DNA from 2 places in the Shewanella sp. 10N.286.45.A1 genome. Region 1 is predicted to be linked to the other one. Evidence: predicted binding sites of a transcription regulator. Region 1 holds the regulator's gene; the other holds the start of a gene.
The links. Region 1 encodes sigma-54, which starts transcription at its own class of promoters, with help from an activator protein. Its sites were predicted from a motif close to GTTGGCACGNNNNTNGNNT; they were not measured.
Positions count from the first base shown of each region.

Region 1 (10,133 bases):
GCGAAATGAACTGGCTGAAAGTGTGGTGATGTTTGCCCAAAACCAGATGTGTGCTATCGCTCAAGCTGATATTGAGCTGAGTAGTCAAAACTTACTACAGAAGATGCTTAGCAGTAATATAAGACTAGGAACGTCAACACCTAAAGCTGATCCGTCAGGTGATTATGCATGGAAGGTATTTGCAAAAGCTGATGTATTAACAGCTGGTGCGCAGCAACAGCTAGAAACTAAAGCGTTGCAACTGACTGGTGGAGAGAATAGTAAAAAAGCGCCTGCTGGACGCAATACTTATGGTTGGGTGATGGAGAACAAGCGCGCCGATATTTTTTTAACTTACTGCACTAATGCAGTATTAGCGCAAAAAGAGGTGCCAAATCTTAAGGTAGTTCAATTGCCTAAAGAGTTAGCCGTTGGTGCTAACTATGGAATGGTAGTATTAAAAGCGGCCAAGCCGGATGCTTGGAAGTTGGCGATGTTTGTACTGTCTGAAAATGGCCAGAGTATTTTAGCTGATTATGGTTTTAGTGCGCCGCTAAAGTTGTAGGACTTTCTTGGTATGACCTTACGAAAATAGCCGCCGATAAAGGCGGCTATTTGTATGATTCAACCAACAGGTTTCAATTTAGTAGAAACACTGTGGCTAAGCCTAAGAAGGCAAACAGGCCTATCACGTCGGTCACTGTGGTTAGCACCATACCGCCTGCTAGCGCAGGATCGATATTCATTCTTTTGAGAATAAGTGGAATACTGGCACCGGCTAGCCCTGCAACCGTCATGTTAATCAACATAGCGCCGCCAATGGTTGCTCCTAGTGTTATATCGCCTTTCCATGCCCAAACTGCGGCACAAACCAAAACTGACCACAGTAAGCCGTTGAGGAAGCCAATAGCGAGCTCTTTGCCGATAAGCCAACGGGAGTTACTTTGACCAATTTGACCCAAAGCAATACCACGAATAACCAACGCTAAGGTTTGGTTACCTGCTACGCCGCCCATGCTGGGGACAATCGTCATCAAAATCGCGATGGTAGCGAACTGCTCTAGTGTGCCTTCAAACATATTGCTAACAGAGGCGGCGAGTAGCGCAGCAAATAAATTAACGGTTAACCATAATGAACGGCGAAAAGTACTTTTTAGTACGGGGCCAAAGGTATCGGTATCATCATCCATACCCGCCATACCCATCATTGAGTGTTCGGCATCTTCTCGAATAACGTCAACCACGTCATCAATGGTGATACGACCGAGCAACTTGTTGTCATCATCAACAACAGGTGCAGATACCCAGTCATGACGTTCGAATAGCTGTGCGACTTCACTGTCTGACATCCCTACGGGAATCGGTTCGACATCAGCTGCCATGATATCCCTAATAGATGAATCGGGGTTACATGTCAGTAGATCGGCAATACGGACACCACCAAGTACACGATCATGCTTATCGACCACGTATAGCATATCGGTTGCGTCTGGTAGTTCGCCGCGAATTCTTAAATAGCGCAGTATCACGTCGATATTGACGTCAGGTCTTAAGGTCACCGTATCGGTATTCATGATACTACCGGCGGTATCATCGGGGTAGGAGAGTGCTTGCTCAACCCTGACCCTATCTTGAGTGCTCATCGACTGCAGCACCTCATTGAAGACGCTGTCAGGTAAGCTTCTCAAAATATAGGCTAAGTCATCGGTGTCCATGCTTTGGGCTGCTTTAGCAACTCGCTCAGGACTCATTTGACTGATCAGACTATCTTTTAGCTCTTCGCCCAGCTCGTCGAGAATTTCACCCGTATGTTCTTGGTCAATCAATTGCCAGAGCACTTGACGAGTTCGTGGCGGCGAAGATTCGAGGATAAAGGCGATATCAGTAGCTGCCATGTCCTGCAACATATTGCGGACATGAACGAACATCCCGCTACCCAATGCTTTATTGAGCTGATTGAGGCGTTGATCTGTTGTTTCATTATCTAAGACTTCAATCGGCATGGATCCCTCTCAGGCTCGTGTAAAAGGCGCATATAATAACGTAAGTAATACCAATCGCCTCAAGAAATCGCTCACTGAATTAATTGGATTTGCGTCAGAGGTATAAAGGATAAATTTTACAGGAAAAGAGGGCTAGCTGTCTTCGTCAAATTTGGCATTGATTAAATGGCATATAGCCTCTAATGCTAGCTCTGCATCTGCTCCTGTTGCAACTAACTTTATGGATTTACCCATTCCAGTCTCTAACATTAGTAAGCCTAGTACACTTACAGCTGATGCTTGTTTTTCGCCTTGGATTATTGTTATTTCAGCATCAAATTCAGAGGCTAACACCACCAGTTTAGTAGCAGCTCTAGCATGAAGGCCAAGCTTATTACATATGGTTACTTGCCGTTCAATTGTTGGCATTTTTTAACTCGCGGTGGCTAGTGGTCACTTTATGTCGTCCATCTTTAAAGTGCTCGGCAAGCCTTTCCGTTACATACACAGAGCGATGCTGGCCTCCGGTACAGCCAATCGCAATAGTCAGGTAACTGCGATTATTACGTTCTAGATCGGGTAGCCATGTACGGAGTAGATTCTCTATCTGCCAGATAAATTTATTCACTAACGGGCGTTGATTGAGAAAGTCTTGTACTGGTTTATCAAGCCCTGTCATTGGTCTTAGCTCGGGTTCCCAATGCGGATTAGGCAGGAATCTGACGTCGAACATAAAGTCGGCTTCTGTTGGCATACCATGTTTAAACCCAAACGACTCAAACTTGATCATCAGCTCTTTATCAACATTACCCAATAAAATCTCACGAACTTGATCGTTAAGATCGTAGATGTTGAGGCTTGAAGTATCGATATAGTGGTCGACTATTTTGGCCAATGGTTCTAGCTGTCGGCCTTCAAGTTGAATGGCTTCTTTCAATGATATATTGGAATGAGACAGTGGATGAAGTCGGCGGGTTTCGTTGTAGCGTTTAAGCAATACTTCATCGCTTGAGTTTAGGAAGAAGCTGAGTAACTCGACACCTTCAGGTAGATTGGTTAGGTGCTTTTCTAGCTCTGTCTCTTTCTCTGGCATATTGCGAATATCGACACTAATAGCGACGAACTCTGAATTACCCGTTAGCTGCTCTAGCAGTGTTCCCATCATCGGCAACGGAAGATTATCGACACAATAATAGCCGAGATCTTCTAGCATTCTTAAAAGAACGGATTTTCCAGAACCAGAACGACCAGAGACTAAAACGAGTTTCATCTTTTGACTACCTGATAGAAGTTAGAATGAGTGTTTTATATATGTTTACAAGATGTACTATGGTATAGATTAACTTTTTTGTTGGTGAAAGCAAGAGCTTAGGCAAGAAGGAGATAATAAATAATATTGCTGTCATATATACTCAGGTCTTTAAATAACCTAGTTGTATAACATAAGGTTATTTAAAGACCTGACTAAATTAGCTATTGAGTGATCAAATCGTACAGCTCTGATTCACTGGTGCTTTTTCTCAACTGCTTAACGATAGCTTTATCGTTAAGCTTTTCAGCCATTGAAGACAAAGTGGCTAAGTGTTGCTCACATTGCTCTGCAGGAACCAAAAGTGCAAACAATATATCGACCGGCTGCTTATCTATCGAGTCAAAAGAGATCGGTGTTTCGCATTTGATTAATATGCCCAATGGATGGTCAATATTAGTCAATCGTCCATGCGGGATTGCGATACCGTTGCCTATACCTGTGCTACCCATTTTTTCGCGAGCTAAAAGGCTCTCGAATATCTCTTGTGAAGATAGAGTAGGGTACTGGACAGCGGCAATGTCGCTGATTAATTCCAGTACTTTTTTCTTACTGCCCGGAGTGGCACAGGTGGTGCACTCCGGCTGCAGGATGGTACATAGTTCCATCGTTAGTGTTTGGTCAGCTTCTCTTTGTGTTTAATAACCTGACGATCTAATTTATCGATCAGGGAGTCGATTGCGGCATACATGTCCGCATTTTCCGAAGTGGCAAAAACTTCCCCTTTTTTAAGGTGGATTCTTGCCTCGGCAATCTGCTGCATTTTTTCTACGTTCAAAATGACGTGGACATTATTGATCTGATCGAAATGACGTTCAAGCTTTGTAAACTTTTCTTCTACATAGCCACGCAGCGATGCAGTGATCTCGATGTGATGTCCAGTAAGGTTAATTTGCATAGAAAATTCCTCCAAGTGCCTAATTTTGAGTTATAAACTCTTACGTTGGTTTGAGGGCGGGATCAGCATTGCTTCACGGTATTTCGCGATAGTACGACGAGCAACTTTAATCCCTTGTTCTGCCAAAAGTTGCGCCATTTTGCTATCGCTTAATGGTTTCTTTTGGTTTTCAGCAGCGACTAACTTCTTAATAAACGCTCTAATAGCTGTAGATGAGCACTCTCCACCGTCGTCGGTTCCGACATGACTAGAGAAGAAATACTTTAATTCGAAAATACCTCTTGGGGTATGCATATACTTTTGAGTGGTAACCCTTGAGATGGTGGACTCATGCATCTCAACAGCTTCTGCAATATCGTTTAATACCATTGGCTTCATGGCTTCATCACCATATTCAAAGAAGCCTTGTTGGAATTTAACGATGCAGTTACTGACCTTTAATAAGGTTTCATTACGACTTTCTAAACTTTTGATAAACCACTTAGCTTCCTGCAAATGACCGCGGATAAACTGGCCATCGGCTTGGCTTTTAGTGCTGCGGGCCATTGATGCGTAATGTTGATTAACATTAATTTTAGGCATGTAATCTGGGTTTAGCTCAACCACCCAGCGGCCTTTCTTTTTGGCCACAGAGACATCGGGAATAACGTATTCATCTTTGCTGCGGGTGACTGCCAGCCCTGGTCTTGGGTTGAGAGTTTGGATCAAGCTAATGGCTTCACGTAGCTCATCTTCTTTAAGCTTAGTTTTACGCATTAACTGTCTAAAATCGCGCCCTGCAATCAAATCTAAATAGTCTTTGATGAGTAGGCGAGCATTATCAATATGTGGCGTAGTCGTCGCATATTGAGCCAGTTGGATTAAGAGACATTCGCTTAAGTCGCGAGCGGCTACACCTATAGGGTCGAAATGCTGTACGCGTTTGAGCACGGCTTCAACTTCATCAATTTCTATCTCTGGATCGCCCATCGCCTCAAGAATGTCTTCACAGTTTTGAGTGAGGTAACCACGTTCGTCAATAGCATCAATAATTGCGGTGGCGATAGCCAGGTCGTTATCAGAAAATGGTGTTAAGTTCTTTTGCCACTCAAGGTGCTCATACAAGCCTTCGCTGGTTTCTCCTTGGAATGGCATATCGTCATCACGCATCCCGCCGGAACTTGCATTTGATGAGACGGTATAAACTTCATCCCAGGTGGTATCCATCGGCAGTTCATCTGGCATTGAGTCTTGAGTTAATGCATCAGAGGTTTCTACTGCGGCGCTATCTTGCTGGGGATCGACTTCGGCGCTGGCGCTGTAATCGTTATCGCTATCTGATTCTGAGTAGTTATCGGATTCGCTGGTGGTGCGATCTTCGTTGCTGACAGGTTCGCCGTCAGATTGCTCTTCATCTAATTCTAGTAGGGGATTAGACTCTAATGCTTGCTGGATCTCTTGCTGCAGCTCTAAAGAGGACAGTTGCAGTAAGCGGATTGCCTGCTGTAACTGTGGAGTCATGGTTAGCTGCTGACCCATTTTGAGCTGAAGTGACGCTTTCATCTTACCGCTATTCCCTACACTGTAATTAAACGTTGAAGCTCGTTAATTTGGCGAAGAGAGCGTAAAGGCCCAACACTATGATTATATTAGTATACTTAACTAGTGTCGCGCTTTAAACGCTCATGTTGTTGATTAACTATAGCCTGAATTGTTCACCTAAGTACACTGCTCTAACCTGCTGGTTGTCTAAGATTTCGGCAGGCGTGCCTTCTGCAATGAGATTTCCGTGACTTACGATATATGCATGTTCACATACGTCTAATGTTTCACGAACGTTGTGGTCAGTAATAAGCACACCTAGGCCGCGACTTTTTAGCTGTTCAATGATTTTTTTAATGTCGATGACCGAAATAGGATCGACACCTGCAAAAGGTTCATCAAGCAAAATAAATTTTGGGTTGGCTGCTAGCGCTCGTGCAATTTCAACTCGGCGACGTTCACCACCAGATAGTGCCATACCTTGGCTATCTCGTATGTGAGTAATATGAAACTCTTCAAGTAAACTTTCTAGCTGCGCTTCACGCTGCTCATTATCAATATCGCTGCGAGTCTGCAGTACTGCCATGATGTTGTCACGGACCGAAAGTTTTCTAAAAATACTCGCTTCTTGGGGCAGGTAGCCAATACCTTTTCGAGCCCTAAGGTGCATCGGATCTAAGGTTAAGTCATCTTCATCAATAAAGATCTGCCCCTTGTCGCTCTGTACTAACCCCACAACCATATAGAAAGTTGTAGTTTTACCTGCTCCATTTGGACCTAATAGACCGACAATTTGCCCTGTTTTTACCGTTAAACTCACGTCTTGAACAACAGCTCGATTTTTATAACTCTTAGCTAAGTTGCGTGCGGTTAGCGTTTTTTGGATCATTGCTGCTCCTGCTTTTCTATCGGTTCCGCTGGGGTTTCAGGAGTCTCTTCTTGGTAGGCTTCAGGCTGAATGATAGTAATCACTCGGTCATTGCCTTGGCCGGTGCTTTCTGCAATAAGTTGCTGTAAACCAATATTGTACTTAATGCGGTTACCTGTGACCTGGCTACCCTCTTGCTCGAGTGTAGCATCACCTAGCAAGGTTAAGGTTCTGGTCGCGAGTTCGTAACGGATCTCTTTGGCGCTTGCCGTTGCGGGGCGACCATCTTCCATGACTTGGGTGTATGTTGCTGGCTTACCCGTAGCGACTAGGGTTTTCCCTGAGTTCGCTTCTTTAGAGAAAACCCGCAATTCATCAGCTTTCATTTTAATTGAGCCTTGAGTCACCTCTACAGGGCCAAAAAAGATAACCTGATTGTTTTTGATATCAGCTTCTTGGCTTGCAGCGGCAATTTTGACCTCTTGCTTAAGGTCATCGACAGCGGCATAGCTGCTAATGCTAAGCAGACACAATAGACCTGCAAGTATGGATTGATTGTATTTCATAACTTCCTTCTACTCGGCCATTAGTGTGACAGTACGAGTGAGTATATTGGTTTTTTTGAACAGCTTATTTAGCATCGTAGATCCCTTCGACTTCGCTGATCAGTTTTACACTTTGAGCATTAAGGTCAGCATAAAGACCTGTACCTTGAATAACAAACTCATTGCCGGTGACGTGAATAATTTCATCAGAGGTCATTATCATGGTATCCAAGTCTAGCTCTAAATAAGATGTCGATAATGTTTGAATCGGCTCTTCAGGGCTAATAGAGTCAATAATAACATTGTTTTGTAATGAGACCTTACCGGTTAAATTGTTATGGCTGCCTTTCGTTGCTCTTAAGCGCCATTGTGCTTGGCCATCATCGGGATAGATTAAATACACTGGCTCTGTGAAGTAAGTCATACTGGCATCTTCATAGTGTTCCATATGCTTGGCTGTGACCTTACTATTTACAAACCCTGCTTCATTGTACTCTGTGCTGCGTAGGTCATCGATGATGTAATTGGGCCGCTCGCTTGCATCGACGTCTAACGTTTGATCGCCTTTTTTTGACTGCACCTGCCAATAGAGGATCAGTGCTGTACCAAATAAGGCGATTATCGCTAGGGTGACGCGATTCATATGCTCATCCCATGAGCTGACTCAAACTTGTCTTGGCTAAGCAGCAGTAGATCTGTTAATTCGCGCAGTGCACCATGGCCGCCTTTAATGTGGGTCGTCATCAAAGCATGCTGCTTAACGTATGGGTGGCCATCAGCTACGCATACAGATAGGCCCACCTCCTTCATAACGGGAAGATCAACCATATCATCTCCGATATAGGCGACTTCATCAGGACGTACATCGTAAAGCGCTAGCAATTCTTGGTAAGGATCGAGCTTATTATCGACGCCTTGGTAGATGTGAGTGACGCCGAGGGCTGTCATTCTGTCTGTGACAATTTGTGATTTTCGGCCGGTAATAATAGCCACGTTGATACCACTAGATAGGACTGAACGCACACCGTAACCGTCGCGGGTATGGAAAGTCTTAAGTTCCTCTCCGGCATTGCTCATGTAAACCAAACCGTCTGAAAATACGCCATCGACATCACAGATCAGTAGTTTGATCTTGCTGGCTGCTTGCCAAACGTCATCACTGATTGGTCCGTAAAATCCTTGCTTAGACATATTAAATAACTCCTGCTTTAACCATATCGAGCATGTTCAATGCGCCGACGGGTTGTTGCTTTGAATTGATGACGATAAGACCGTTAATATTTTTCTCTTCCATGACTTTCAATGCTTCTGCCGCCAAAACATTATCGGTAATTGTGACACAGCCTTTACTCATCACATCAGCGATAGAGGTAGTGCGTAAGTTTACCTCAGCATCAATCACTCGACGCAGATCGCCATCGGTGAAAATCCCGACTAAGGTGTTTGCTTCATCAATAATGGCCGTCATTCCTAAGCCTTTTTTAGAGATCTCATAAAGCGCGTCGGTAATGCAAATATCATGTTTTACTAAAGGCAGTTCATTACCGCTGTGCATCACGTCGCTGACTTTTAATAATAGCTTACGACCTAAGCTTCCACCTGGATGAGAAAGGGCAAAATCATCTTTGGTAAAGCCACGTGCTTGCAGTAAAGCAACGGCTAATGCATCACCCATAACCAAAGTGGCTGTTGTACTTGAGGTTGGTGCTAACCCAAGAGGACATGCCTCTTCTGGTACTTCAATACAAAGATGCAGCTGTGCGAGTTTTGCCATATTTGAATCTGGCTTGCCGGTGACCGATATCATCGGCAGTCCCATACGCTTAATGACGGGCATTAAAGTTAGGATTTCGCTCGACTCACCGGAGTTTGAAATAGCAAGTACGATATCGTTTTCACTCAAAACACCTAAGTCACCATGGCTAGCTTCACCTGGATGGACGAAGAAGGCTGGGGTTCCCGTACTGGCTAATGTCGCTGATATTTTGTTACCGATATGGCCTGATTTACCCATGCCCATCACGATAACTTTACCCGTACATTGCAATATTAGTTGGCAAGCTTGGGCAAATTCACTCGAATCAACATACTGATGAAGGTTATCGAGGGCTTGCTTCTCGATATCAATCACTTTGGTGCCCCATTGGCGTAACTGCTGTTCATCTACCATTTCTTGGTCTCTCTTTAATTTACTGCTTTAGTTGCTGCACCCATATTTAAGATAGGAAAAGTAACGCTTGGTATGCAACAAATGTAATCAGTAGTACGACGCCGTGCCACGGTTTTAATTGCCGTGCGCGTCCGGTCAATAAGATCAGTATTGCAAGTGCACTGCTCGTTGCAAGTACCATGTAGAAATCTCGTGTACTTGCTGCGGCATCGACTGCGCCAGGTGCAATGATGCCAGGTAGTGCAAGTACCGCTAAAATATTAAATAAGTTAGAACCAACAATATTACCGATGGCTAAGTCATCTTCTTTCTTCAGAACGCCTGCTATACAGGCTGCAAGTTCAGGTAAGCTGGTGCCCACTGCAATAATGGTGAGTCCGATAACTAAGTCTGAAAGGTGATATGCCTTGGCAATCCCTACGGCACCTTGCACCATCCAATCTGCAGATAATGGTAATAGTACCATTCCAATGACTAGCCAGAAAATGGCTTTCTTTGTCGGAACATTAGCAGGGATCTCATTGTCTGCATCGATGGCCAGAGCATCGCGATTTTTATTGGTCAGCGCATGCCAAATAAGATAGCCCATTAGTGCAAAAAATAGCACCATCAAAGACACACCTTCAATGCGAGTAAGAAAACCATCGTGTAAAAAACAACCCACTATCGCCGTCGCGGCTAGCATTAAAGGGATTTCACGCCTTAGGGTTTGCGAGCTGACAGAAATCGCACCGAGTAGTGCGGTTATTCCTAGAATTAATGTGATATTCGCAATATTTGAGCCGAGAACATTGCCAATCGCAGTATCTGTCATCCCTTCCATTGAGGCTGTCGCTGCGACAAACATTTCAGGGGCTGAGC
Region 1 covers NZ_JBFRMK010000044.1:4,463-14,595, forward strand. Annotated here, with positions in the region: gene AB4238_RS03905 (molybdate ABC transporter substrate-binding protein) at 1-544, shown strand, start outside; gene mgtE (magnesium transporter) at 618-1,982, opposite strand; gene AB4238_RS03915 (HPr family phosphocarrier protein) at 2,115-2,390, opposite strand; gene rapZ (RNase adapter RapZ) at 2,377-3,231, opposite strand; gene ptsN (PTS IIA-like nitrogen regulatory protein PtsN) at 3,435-3,878, opposite strand; gene hpf (ribosome hibernation promoting factor) at 3,881-4,168, opposite strand; gene AB4238_RS03935 (RNA polymerase factor sigma-54) at 4,199-5,710, opposite strand; gene lptB (LPS export ABC transporter ATP-binding protein) at 5,847-6,578, opposite strand; gene lptA (lipopolysaccharide transport periplasmic protein LptA) at 6,575-7,123, opposite strand; gene lptC (LPS export ABC transporter periplasmic protein LptC) at 7,188-7,745, opposite strand; gene kdsC (3-deoxy-manno-octulosonate-8-phosphatase KdsC) at 7,742-8,293, opposite strand; gene AB4238_RS03960 (KpsF/GutQ family sugar-phosphate isomerase) at 8,295-9,272, opposite strand; gene AB4238_RS03965 (calcium/sodium antiporter) at 9,319-10,133, opposite strand, start outside.

Region 2 (10,133 bases), on a different contig from region 1:
TAATATTGGCTTAATTAACCGAGTGCTAATGTTCGCTGAGGGAATTAGGATGATTGATATGGTTTTGTCTTTTAAGCGTTAGTTGCCTATTACCTAGTATTAGGTGATAGTTACAGTACTTCAGTATTACAAGGTGAGTTTAATGAAGTTAATCATGTCGTTACTTTGTCTATTCAGTTTTTCAGCTGCCTCCAGTGTGTGGAATACCCAGCAAATAGATGCCAATCTATCATTTCGTGGTAGCGCTGCTGCTGACGGTGTCTTCTGGGTTAGTGGGTCTAAAAATAGCGTATTCCTATCCAAGGATGCAGGGAAAACTTGGCTCGATGTTTCTGTTAAAAACCAACCATTAACCGATTTTCGTGATATTGAAGTATTTGATGCCAATACGGCGATAGTGATGGGGGCTGGCGAAGGCGAGCTATCTAAACTCTACATTACCGAAGATCAGGGCGCTTCATGGCAGTTATTATTGGAAAACAAACATCAAGCAGGCTTTTTTGATTCGATTGCGTTTTGGGATAGAAATAATGGTTTGTTGTTAGGCGATCCTGTTGACGGCTGCTTTGTTATCTTACGAACCCGTGATGGTGGACAGAGTTGGCAACGAATTGCTCGGGGCAGATTGCCGGAAATGCTCGATAGGGAAGTGGCATTTGCAGCCAGTGGCAATACCCTAATGGTCGGTGAGTCTGGCCAAGCATGGTTTACTACTGGCGGCTACAGTAGCTCGATTTATACCTCGCAAGACTTTGGCGAGTATTGGCAACGAACGCATATCCCCTTGTTTGATGACACTCAAACTGCTGGCGGATATGGCATTTCTAAAAATAGCGTTAATGATATTTTTGTGGTTGGTGGCGACTACCAGCAACGGGATAAACATGATGCCAATATGGTATATCTAAAGAATAAGGTGTGGCATAAAACCCGAAAGTCGACCCCAGGCCTGCGCACTGCAATGGTTTGTTATCAAGCCACTTGTATCGCGACTGGAAAGCTCGCTACCGATATTTCATTTGACCATGGTTACAGTTGGCAACCGCTGCAGATAGACGGATTAAAACAAGGTTACTATTCGCTGGCGATTGATAACGACTCCGTGATTGCTGCTGGGCATGACGGCAGAGTTGCAGTATTTACTATGCCACAAAGGCAGTAATTGCCAGGGAAAATTTTTAGCAACATGAAGAAATCATACAAGCCCAAGTGTTTAACTTGGGCTTTGTGTTAGCTTATTGCTAGATAGGTGATAATGGCACCGATACAGCCACCACATACCACTGCAATAGCGAGTATTATTGATTGAGATCGCAAAGAGACTTGTTGCATCTGTTGGCGGTCGGGAATTGGGATCTGTAACAAGTTTTTTTGTTCAACCTCCAGCACCGCACACAAACCCAACAATGTCTCACTTGATGCGCTGCCCTCTTTTTCTACTCGCTGAACCGTGCGTAAGCTAATAGCACAAGCATCGGCCAAATGCTGTTGTGTCCAGCCTTTAGACTGGCGCAGTGCTTTTACGGTTATCGCATCAATCTCCATATTTTACTCCACTGCTCCTTTAGCTTTTTCGATATATCTAGCTTTTAATCAAGCTATAAACTGATGGGTTAACCAGGCTGCTAGCCCACCAAAAATGAGCCCTGCGACAAAAAATAGTGATATTGGCTTGAGGGCTGATTTGCCATCCATATTGCGATAGGCCTTGGTTTCTGTAGTGACATACTCGCCATTTTTATAAAGGGCGCAAGCAACAGTGGCAGTCAGAAGATTAGTTACTTGAAATCTCACCTCGTAATCGTTACCCATATGGCAGAACTCGTGCGAGCTTTTCATTCCAAGGTTACGTTTATCACTCACCACCTCATCATTAACATAGACGGTTTCTTGGCCTGAATACCCTGAACCATGAGCAGTAACTCGCACTCCAGCATCTTCAAAATAGTACCAATATCCATTAGTAATTGTGGGCATATCCATAGTGGTATCCATTTTATGTCGAGTCATTGAGTTTTCCATAATGTGCTCCTTGCTGTGTTTGCATTTGAATTGCAGCAAGTTGAACACAAATTACCATTGTCTACGGCGTCATTGATATGACAGTCACACTATAGGCATATGACACTTCAAATGTCACATCTATAAGAAGCTGATAATGTTAGCTTAAATTTATCTGTATTACTCATTTTGTTATCAGCACTTATTCAATAATCGTTGCGCTTTTATAGCGCTTGCCATTAATTCGCTCGATGATCTGGGTAGCATTAAGGTCATGTATGACATTAATTAATGTTGCCGGGGCGTCGGTAACTGCGCCAATAATGACTAGAATTGGGATCACTTCGATAGGTAGCCCAAGGGTGGTAACAATGAAAATTTCACCTAAAAATGCACCGCCAGGTACGCCACTTATAATAAAGGCGGATAGCACTGAGATAAGTACTGTCAGAGCAAAAACATCGGCGCTAAAATCCAAGCCTAAGATTGAATAGATAAAGACAATCTTCAACGCGGTAGTCATTGATGCACCGCCTTTATTGAGGTTAACCAACAAAGGCATGCAGATGTCGGCGATCTCCTCTTTTATCCCCATCTTATTTGCAGCACGAATATTGACTGGTAATGTGGCTAACGAGGAGCTGGTGCCTAATGCTGTGACCGATGGGTCAACCGCATTCTTCCAAAACTGAGTAACGCCTGTTACTCCACCACCAAGCCATGCGTAAATTGTTGAACCAACAGTAAAATAGAAAAAGGCGGCGACAAAGAATAGGCCAATAGCGCGGGCAAAAGTGCTGAGCAGTTCGGTATCTTGGCTAGCCATGGTTGAGGCAAAGTAAGCGCCTAAACCTACAGGCGCGGCGACCATTAATATAGAAACTATTTTCATAATAACAGTATTGAGGCTGTCGAGCATGGCTGAGACTTTCTCACCATCTTTGCCTGATTGACCTATCGCAATACCGGCAATGACTGACATGATGATGAGTGCCAGTATGTTAGATTTAGACAGTAAGCCGACAAAGTCATTGGTGGTCAGCAGTCCAACAAAATCCATGTTGCCAGATCCGGCTTCAACCTGTTGATGCAGATCGAGTACCACACCTTGTGCTGGGTCAAAAGCCAATGCTAAACCGACAATCGATACTGCAGGAATGATCGCCATGGCAATAGACACCATGAACAACGTGATAAGAATGATGCCTAACTTTTTTAAGTCGGTCATGCGGGCAATAGAGGAGGTCACACTAATCGCGACTAGCGGCACAATGATCATAAACAGTAAATTTAGAAACACTTGGCCTATGGGTTTTAGCGATAAAGCAAACTCTGGTAACACGATACCGATAGCGCCACCAATGAGTAGCGCCGACAAAAGAATTATCGAAGAACGATAGGGTTGAAGTTTTTGCCACATAGATCAGGAGTCACTTATTATTTGATGTCAGAACACTGACTTATGGTGTGTTTTAACCGTTAAACTAACCAGCCATTAACAGAGTGTCAACTTAGTCTGGGCGACGTAGGTATGGATACATAAATGTAAAAGGCTTGCGATGTGCAAGCCTTTTCCTATGGTGAAAGCGGGGTTAGCGTCCTCTGCGCCCCTCGCGCACCATGCCATGCTGACGAGCATTACGAGAGCGGTTTAGGCTGTCACGATCAAAATTACGGTTATTCATCTGCCTATTCATATTGTTAGGCCTGTTTAACTCCGTATTTGGCCTAGAAGGCAGCGTCACCGGCTGACTGATATCGCGGTTATTTAGCCCTGTTTCGACTCGATCTCTAGTCTGGGGGGCGGGTGTCCAACTACCTTTGTCACGACTTTGCCATTCACCGTTTAAGTCTCGCGCAACGTTACCATTTTTATCTGCAAAAACATTGTTGGCGCGATCTCTATTATGAGTAGCTTGTTTGAAATTGCTGTTTATTTTAGTGCTATCAGCATTGCGAACTCTATTCTCTGGGCGATTATATAGGTTGTTTTTACCGACACGATTACCTGAGATATTATTGTTACGCGCAACCTTATTAGAGATGTTAGTTCTATTACCAATACTAACGCTATTGCCAATGTTGATGTCGCCAGTGTTTATTACCACTGGGCGTCGGTAACCTCCACCGTAATATCCACCACAGCAACGACCTGGATAATAATGGTTACCCCAGCCAGCGCTCCAGCCTACACCGACGCTGAAGAAGCCGTTACTCCAACTTACGCCAACGTTCCAGCCAGTCCAAGGGTTATAGCCGACATGCAGCCCCCAAGTTGGTGGGCGAGGGTAGTAGTAACGCCCCCAATAGGGTGGGTAATACCAACCTGTGCCATATACCGGCACACCGTAATAGGGGTAAGACCACATATAGCCTGGGGTATAACCGACATAGACAACCTCGGGGGTAGAGTCATAAATCTCGACATAAGTGGTGTTATAAACTGGCGAGCTTGGAGGGATTTTTGCTATTTCATCCGTCGGAATATTATCGGCAACTTTCCATGGCCCTTTGGCGGTAGATGCAACAAACCAAACCGCGTTATCGACGGCATAGTATTGGCCATTTATTTTCAGTACTTGAGTCGCGGTATTGACCGCATAAGCGACTTTAGTGCCTGGAATCGCATCAAATTTTGGCTCTCCATCATATTCGACGTTGAGCTTAGCTTCACTGCGTTTAATTGCAGCAGTTTGAGGGATCTGGGCATCGAGCATCGCTTGATTTGCTTCGGTAGTGCCCGCGACGGATACCCTTAGTCCACCAATATCTGACTCGGGCGGAATATCATTAAAGCTTGCGGGAAGTTTATCAGCACGGACAAAAGCCCAAGGTCCTGCTTCTTTTTTAGCTTTAAACCAGCGCCCTGAAAGTAACAGGTACATGTCACCAGAAGAGACCTCTCTTATCCAAGCCGTCTCAGTATTACTGACATAAAGCAACTTACCTTCGGTTAGGCTCTTCCATTTGGGTTTGCCATCGGTTGCCACCAATTCTGTTGGGTTTTTTACTGCTATAACGGCAGGTGCCGTCCCGTTACTTTTTGCTTCTGCGTCCTCGGATTTTGGCAACATTTTCACCAAATCTTCAGGTGGGTACTCAGTAACTTGCCAAGGCCCCATAGGGTTGTCAGCTGTGTACCAAAAAGTGCCGCTGCTCAAGTACATTTTCTTGGTTTGTTTATTGCGAGCAACAGCAAAGGGGGTGTTTAGCGCTCGCTCATAAGGGCTATTTTCGATCTCTCTAAATTGCGGTGAACCATCATAGGAGAGGAGTACTGTAAGTTGCTGGCGAAAAATAATGTTAGGCGCATCATTTTTAATATTCTCTAGGCTTTGCTTTTCCTGTTTAGCGTTGGCAAGGCTGGCTGAAAGACGCTCCATCGAGATAGTAAAGCTACTGGTGCCAATGGATTTCTCTACCACTTCGGTAAAGCGTTGTTCGTCGGCTGCAGTTGATTCTGGCCAGCGCACACGAGTCACTTTTACATCCCTAACGGTTGCGTTATCAGCGCTCGTGTCAATGCGGGCACTGAACCAGAAGGCTCCAAAAATAGGGTCATCTCTATCGATGAGCTCTAAAGACATCGCGGCGCGTCCTTGCAGGATATTACCGTCTAGCGATTCTGGCTGCGGCTGATACACCACAATGTTGCCCTCTTTAGCGGTCACTTCCTGTGGCCACTCGATAGCGTTAGCATTAATTAGGCCAATCAACATCAGTGTGAAAGCGGCAAAAATGAAGCGGCATTGAGCGTAGATCCCAGCAGGCATAGTAGTTCCTTCTTGTGTGACAAGTACTTACTGTCATAACTATAGCTGCTGATCATTGTAGTCGCATTGCACAAAAAAGCCCTAAGCATTCTGCTTAGGGCTTTGTATTTTGTACCCGTTAAGCCATCACAGCGGCTTATAGATTACAAGCTATAGTAAAGCTCGAACTCTACTGGGTGAGTTGTTTGGTTCACACGCTCAACGTCAACAGACTTAAGTTTGATGTAAGAATCAATGAAGTCGTTGCTGAATACGTCGCCACGAGTTAAGAACTCACGGTCAGCGTCTAGGCACTCAAGTGCATTTTCTAGTGAAGTCGCAACTGTTGGGATTTCAGCAGCTTCTTCAGCAGGAAGATCATAAAGATCTTTATCCATTGCTTCACCTGGGTGGATCTTGTTTTGAATACCGTCAAGGCCAGCCATTAACATTGCAGAGAATGCTAAGTATGGGTTCGCCATTGGGTCACCAAAACGTAGCTCAATACGACGCGCTTTTGCACTTGGTACCACTGGGATACGGATTGAAGCGCTACGGTTAGCTGCTGAGTAAGCTAGCATTACTGGCGCTTCAAAGTGCGGAATAAGACGCTTGTAAGAGTTAGTTGATGGGTTAGCAAATGCGTTAATTGCACGCGCATGCTTGATAATACCACCGATGTAAAATAGTGCTGTTTCGCTCAATCCGCCGTACTTGTCACCAGCAAAGATGTTAACGCCATCTTTAGCTAGAGATTGGTGAACGTGCATACCGCTACCGTTGTCACCAACGATTGGCTTAGGCATAAACGTAGCTGTCTTATTGTAAGCGTGGGCAACGTTATGAATAACGTACTTAAGTACCTGAACTTCATCAGCTTTAAGCGTAAGAGTATTAAAGCGAGTCGCAATTTCGTTTTGACCAGCAGTTGCTACTTCATGGTGATGCGCTTCAACAACTTGGCCCATCTCTTCAAGTACTAAACACATAGCACTACGGATATCTTGTGATGAATCAACAGGCGCTACTGGGAAGTAACCGCCTTTAACACCTGGACGGTGACCTTTGTTGCCATCTTCGTAGCTAGTACCTGAGTTCCAAGCAGCTTCTTCTGCATCTACTTTGTAGAAACAACCTGACATGTCAGCGCCATATTTAACATCGTCAAATAGGAAAAACTCTGGCTCTGGACCAATCAATACAGTATCTGCGATACCTGTAGAGCGTAAGTAGTCTTCCGCTTTCTTAGCAATTGAGCGAGGGTCACGGTTGTAACCTGTCATAGTGCCTGGATTTAAGATGTCACAACGAATGTTAGCTGTTGTTTCTGCAGTGAAAGGGTCAAGTACGAAACTTGCAGCATCTGGCATTAATACCATGTCTGATTCGTTAATGCCTTTCCAGCCTGAGATTGAAGAACCATCGAACATCTTACCGTCTTCGAAAAAGTCTTCATCAACCTGATGACTAGGAATTGAAACATGTTGCTCTTTACCTATGGTGTCGGTAAAACGCAAATCAACAAACTTAACTTCTAATTCTTTTAGTTGTTGTAAAACTGATTCAGCTGACATTCTAAAGTCTCCGAGTAGGGTAAAGGGTTATCCCTTGTTCTTATCTTAATGTTTAGCGCATAGTGCGATTCTGCTTTGTTTAAAGCGAGAGTTGTGCCAAACCTATAACTATTTGATATTAATCGGTTATGGTAAAAATTTAAAACTGGCGCTGCAGTTTTTTGCACCGTAATGGTGCGCTCGGTGGATCATTTTGGTGCGTGCGTCATAATCGTGCAATCTATTTAGAAGCAACTTATCTAAATACAAAAGCTGGCGCTCAGAATAGCAAGCAGAAGAATTTTTTATAGGGTGTAAGTCAAAGAAAAGTCGACCAAATATAGATAAGTGTTATTTCAGTACAAGACAGTAAAGTGTTGTAGAAGGGCATCTATATTGAAATGCCTACAACAAGGAGATGCTGCTAAATACAAATTAAACAGGATATTTGGCATCACAACGGCTAAAAATCACCTCAAACAGCTGAAAAGGGCAGTGCAGCAGAGAGGAGAGTATAATTAATATCATTAAACTGATTGATAAAAAGTGTATATAAAGCGGGCGTTATGGCGAAGAAAAGCAACGCGCAAGCGTTATTTTTAACGATTGGTTAAAAATAATCCTGTGAGATACTCGCTACCTAGAGTAGAATGTCACGCTTTTTATTGCAACTACTATACTAAACTGGTTTTAGCAGTTGTCAGTAACCCTATATTTTTATACCGATGGTAAGAGGTTTAGCCGTGTTAGAGAATTTACGTAACATCGCCATTATTGCACACGTTGACCATGGTAAGACTACCTTGGTTGATAAGATGCTGGCGCAGTCAGGAACCCTTGAGTCTCGAGGAGAAGCCACTGAGCGGGTGATGGATTCAAATGATCTTGAAAAAGAACGTGGTATCACGATTCTGGCCAAGAACACTGCCATCAAGTGGAACGATTACCGTATCAACATCGTTGATACCCCTGGTCACGCCGATTTCGGTGGTGAGGTAGAGCGTGTTCTATCTATGGTTGACTCAGTATTACTACTAGTTGATGCAGTAGATGGTCCAATGCCACAAACTCGCTTCGTGACTAAGAAAGCATTTGCTCAAGGTCTTAAGCCAATCGTTGTTATTAACAAGATTGACCGTCCAGGCGCACGTCCTGATTGGGTTATCGATCAAGTATTCGACTTGTTTGACAACCTAGGCGCAACTGACGAGCAGTTAGACTTCCCAATCGTTTATGCTTCTGCATTAAACGGTTTTGCAACTTTAGATCCAGACGAAACTAGCGACAACATGACGCCGCTATTCGAAACTATCGTTGAGAAAGTTTCTTCACCAGATGCTGATGCTGAAGGTGATTTCCAGATGCAAATCTCGCAAATCGATTACAACTCATACGTGGGTGTTATCGGTATTGGCCGTATCAAGCGTGGTAGTGTTAAAACTAACCAGCAAGTGACTATTCTTGGCGCTGATGGCAAAACTCGTAACGGTAAAATGGGCCAAGTATTAGGTTACATGGGTCTTGAGCGTCACGAAGTAGCAGAAGCTAACGCTGGCGACATCGTTGCAATTACTGGTCTTGGTCAGCTACAAATTTCAGACACTATCTGTGCACCTACTTCTGTAGAAGCATTGCCAGCACTGTCTGTTGATGAGCCAACACTAACAATGACTTTCCAAGTCAACACTTCTCCATTCGCGGGTAAAGAAGGTAAGTACGTAACTTCACGTAACATCCTTGAGCGTCTAGAGCAGGAACTAGTACACAACGTTGCACTTCGCGTTGAAGAGACTGACAGCCCAGATCGTTTCCGCGTATCGGGTCGTGGTGAACTTCACCTTTCAATCTTGATTGAAAACATGCGTCGTGAAGGTTATGAGCTAGCTGTATCTCGTCCAGAAGTTATCGAAAAAGAGATCGATGGCGAGATGTGTGAACCATACGAAACACTAACTGTTGATGTTGAAGAAGAGCATCAAGGTGCAGTAATTGAAAAGCTTGGTACACGTAAAGGTGACATGCGTGACATGCAGCTAGATGGTAAGGGTCGTGTACGTATCGACTTCGTTATTCCTAGCCGTGGTCTAATCGGTTTCCAAACTGAGTTCATGACAGCGACTTCTGGTACTGGTCTTATCTACCATTCATTCGACCATTACGGTCCAGTGAAAGGCGGTGATATTGGTCAACGTGCTCGTGGCGTATTGATCTCTAACGCAACAGGTAAAGCACTGACATTCGCATTGTTTAACCTTCAAGAGCGTGGTCGTCTATTTATCACTCACGCTGCAGAAGTTTATGAAGGTCAAGTAGTTGGTCTACATGCTCGTGCTAACGATCTTACAGTTAACTGTTTGAAAGGTAAGCAGCTTACCAACATGCGTGCATCAGGTACTGATGAAGCACAGGTACTAACTCCGCATATCGAAATGACACTTGAGCAAGCGCTTGAGTTCATCGATGATGACGAGCTAGTAGAAGTAACTCCAGAGAACATCCGTGTTCGTAAGCGTTACTTGACTGAAAACGAACGTAAGCGTCATAACCGTACTGCTAAAGACGCAAAATAATTTGCTGCAGCTGATGCTGCGCAGTTAGTTTGTTTCAAGCATAACGTTATAAAAGCCCTGAGCATGAAAATGCTCGGGGCTTTTTTATGCATGGATGTATTTATCCCCGAAGTACAGGATGTACTACAAGGGGGTTTATGTCTGGAACATTTATGCCAGTACCCATGGATGGGTAGTGATGGTATTTATACATGGATGTATTTATCCCCGAAGTACAGGATGTACTACAAGGGGGTTTATGTCTGGAACATTTATGT
Region 2 covers NZ_JBFRMK010000091.1:15,218-25,350, reverse strand. Annotated here, with positions in the region: gene AB4238_RS08120 (WD40/YVTN/BNR-like repeat-containing protein) at 143-1,162, shown strand; gene AB4238_RS08115 (helix-turn-helix domain-containing protein) at 1,231-1,545, opposite strand; gene AB4238_RS08110 (hypothetical protein) at 1,594-2,022, opposite strand; gene AB4238_RS08105 (dicarboxylate/amino acid:cation symporter) at 2,204-3,421, opposite strand; gene AB4238_RS08100 (carbohydrate-binding family V/XII) at 3,594-5,774, opposite strand; gene glnA (glutamate--ammonia ligase) at 5,918-7,327, opposite strand; gene typA (translational GTPase TypA) at 8,032-9,876, shown strand.
Region 2: glnA (glutamate--ammonia ligase) is a predicted target of sigma-54. The motif match lies at 7,410-7,428, and genes of this name have one in related genera.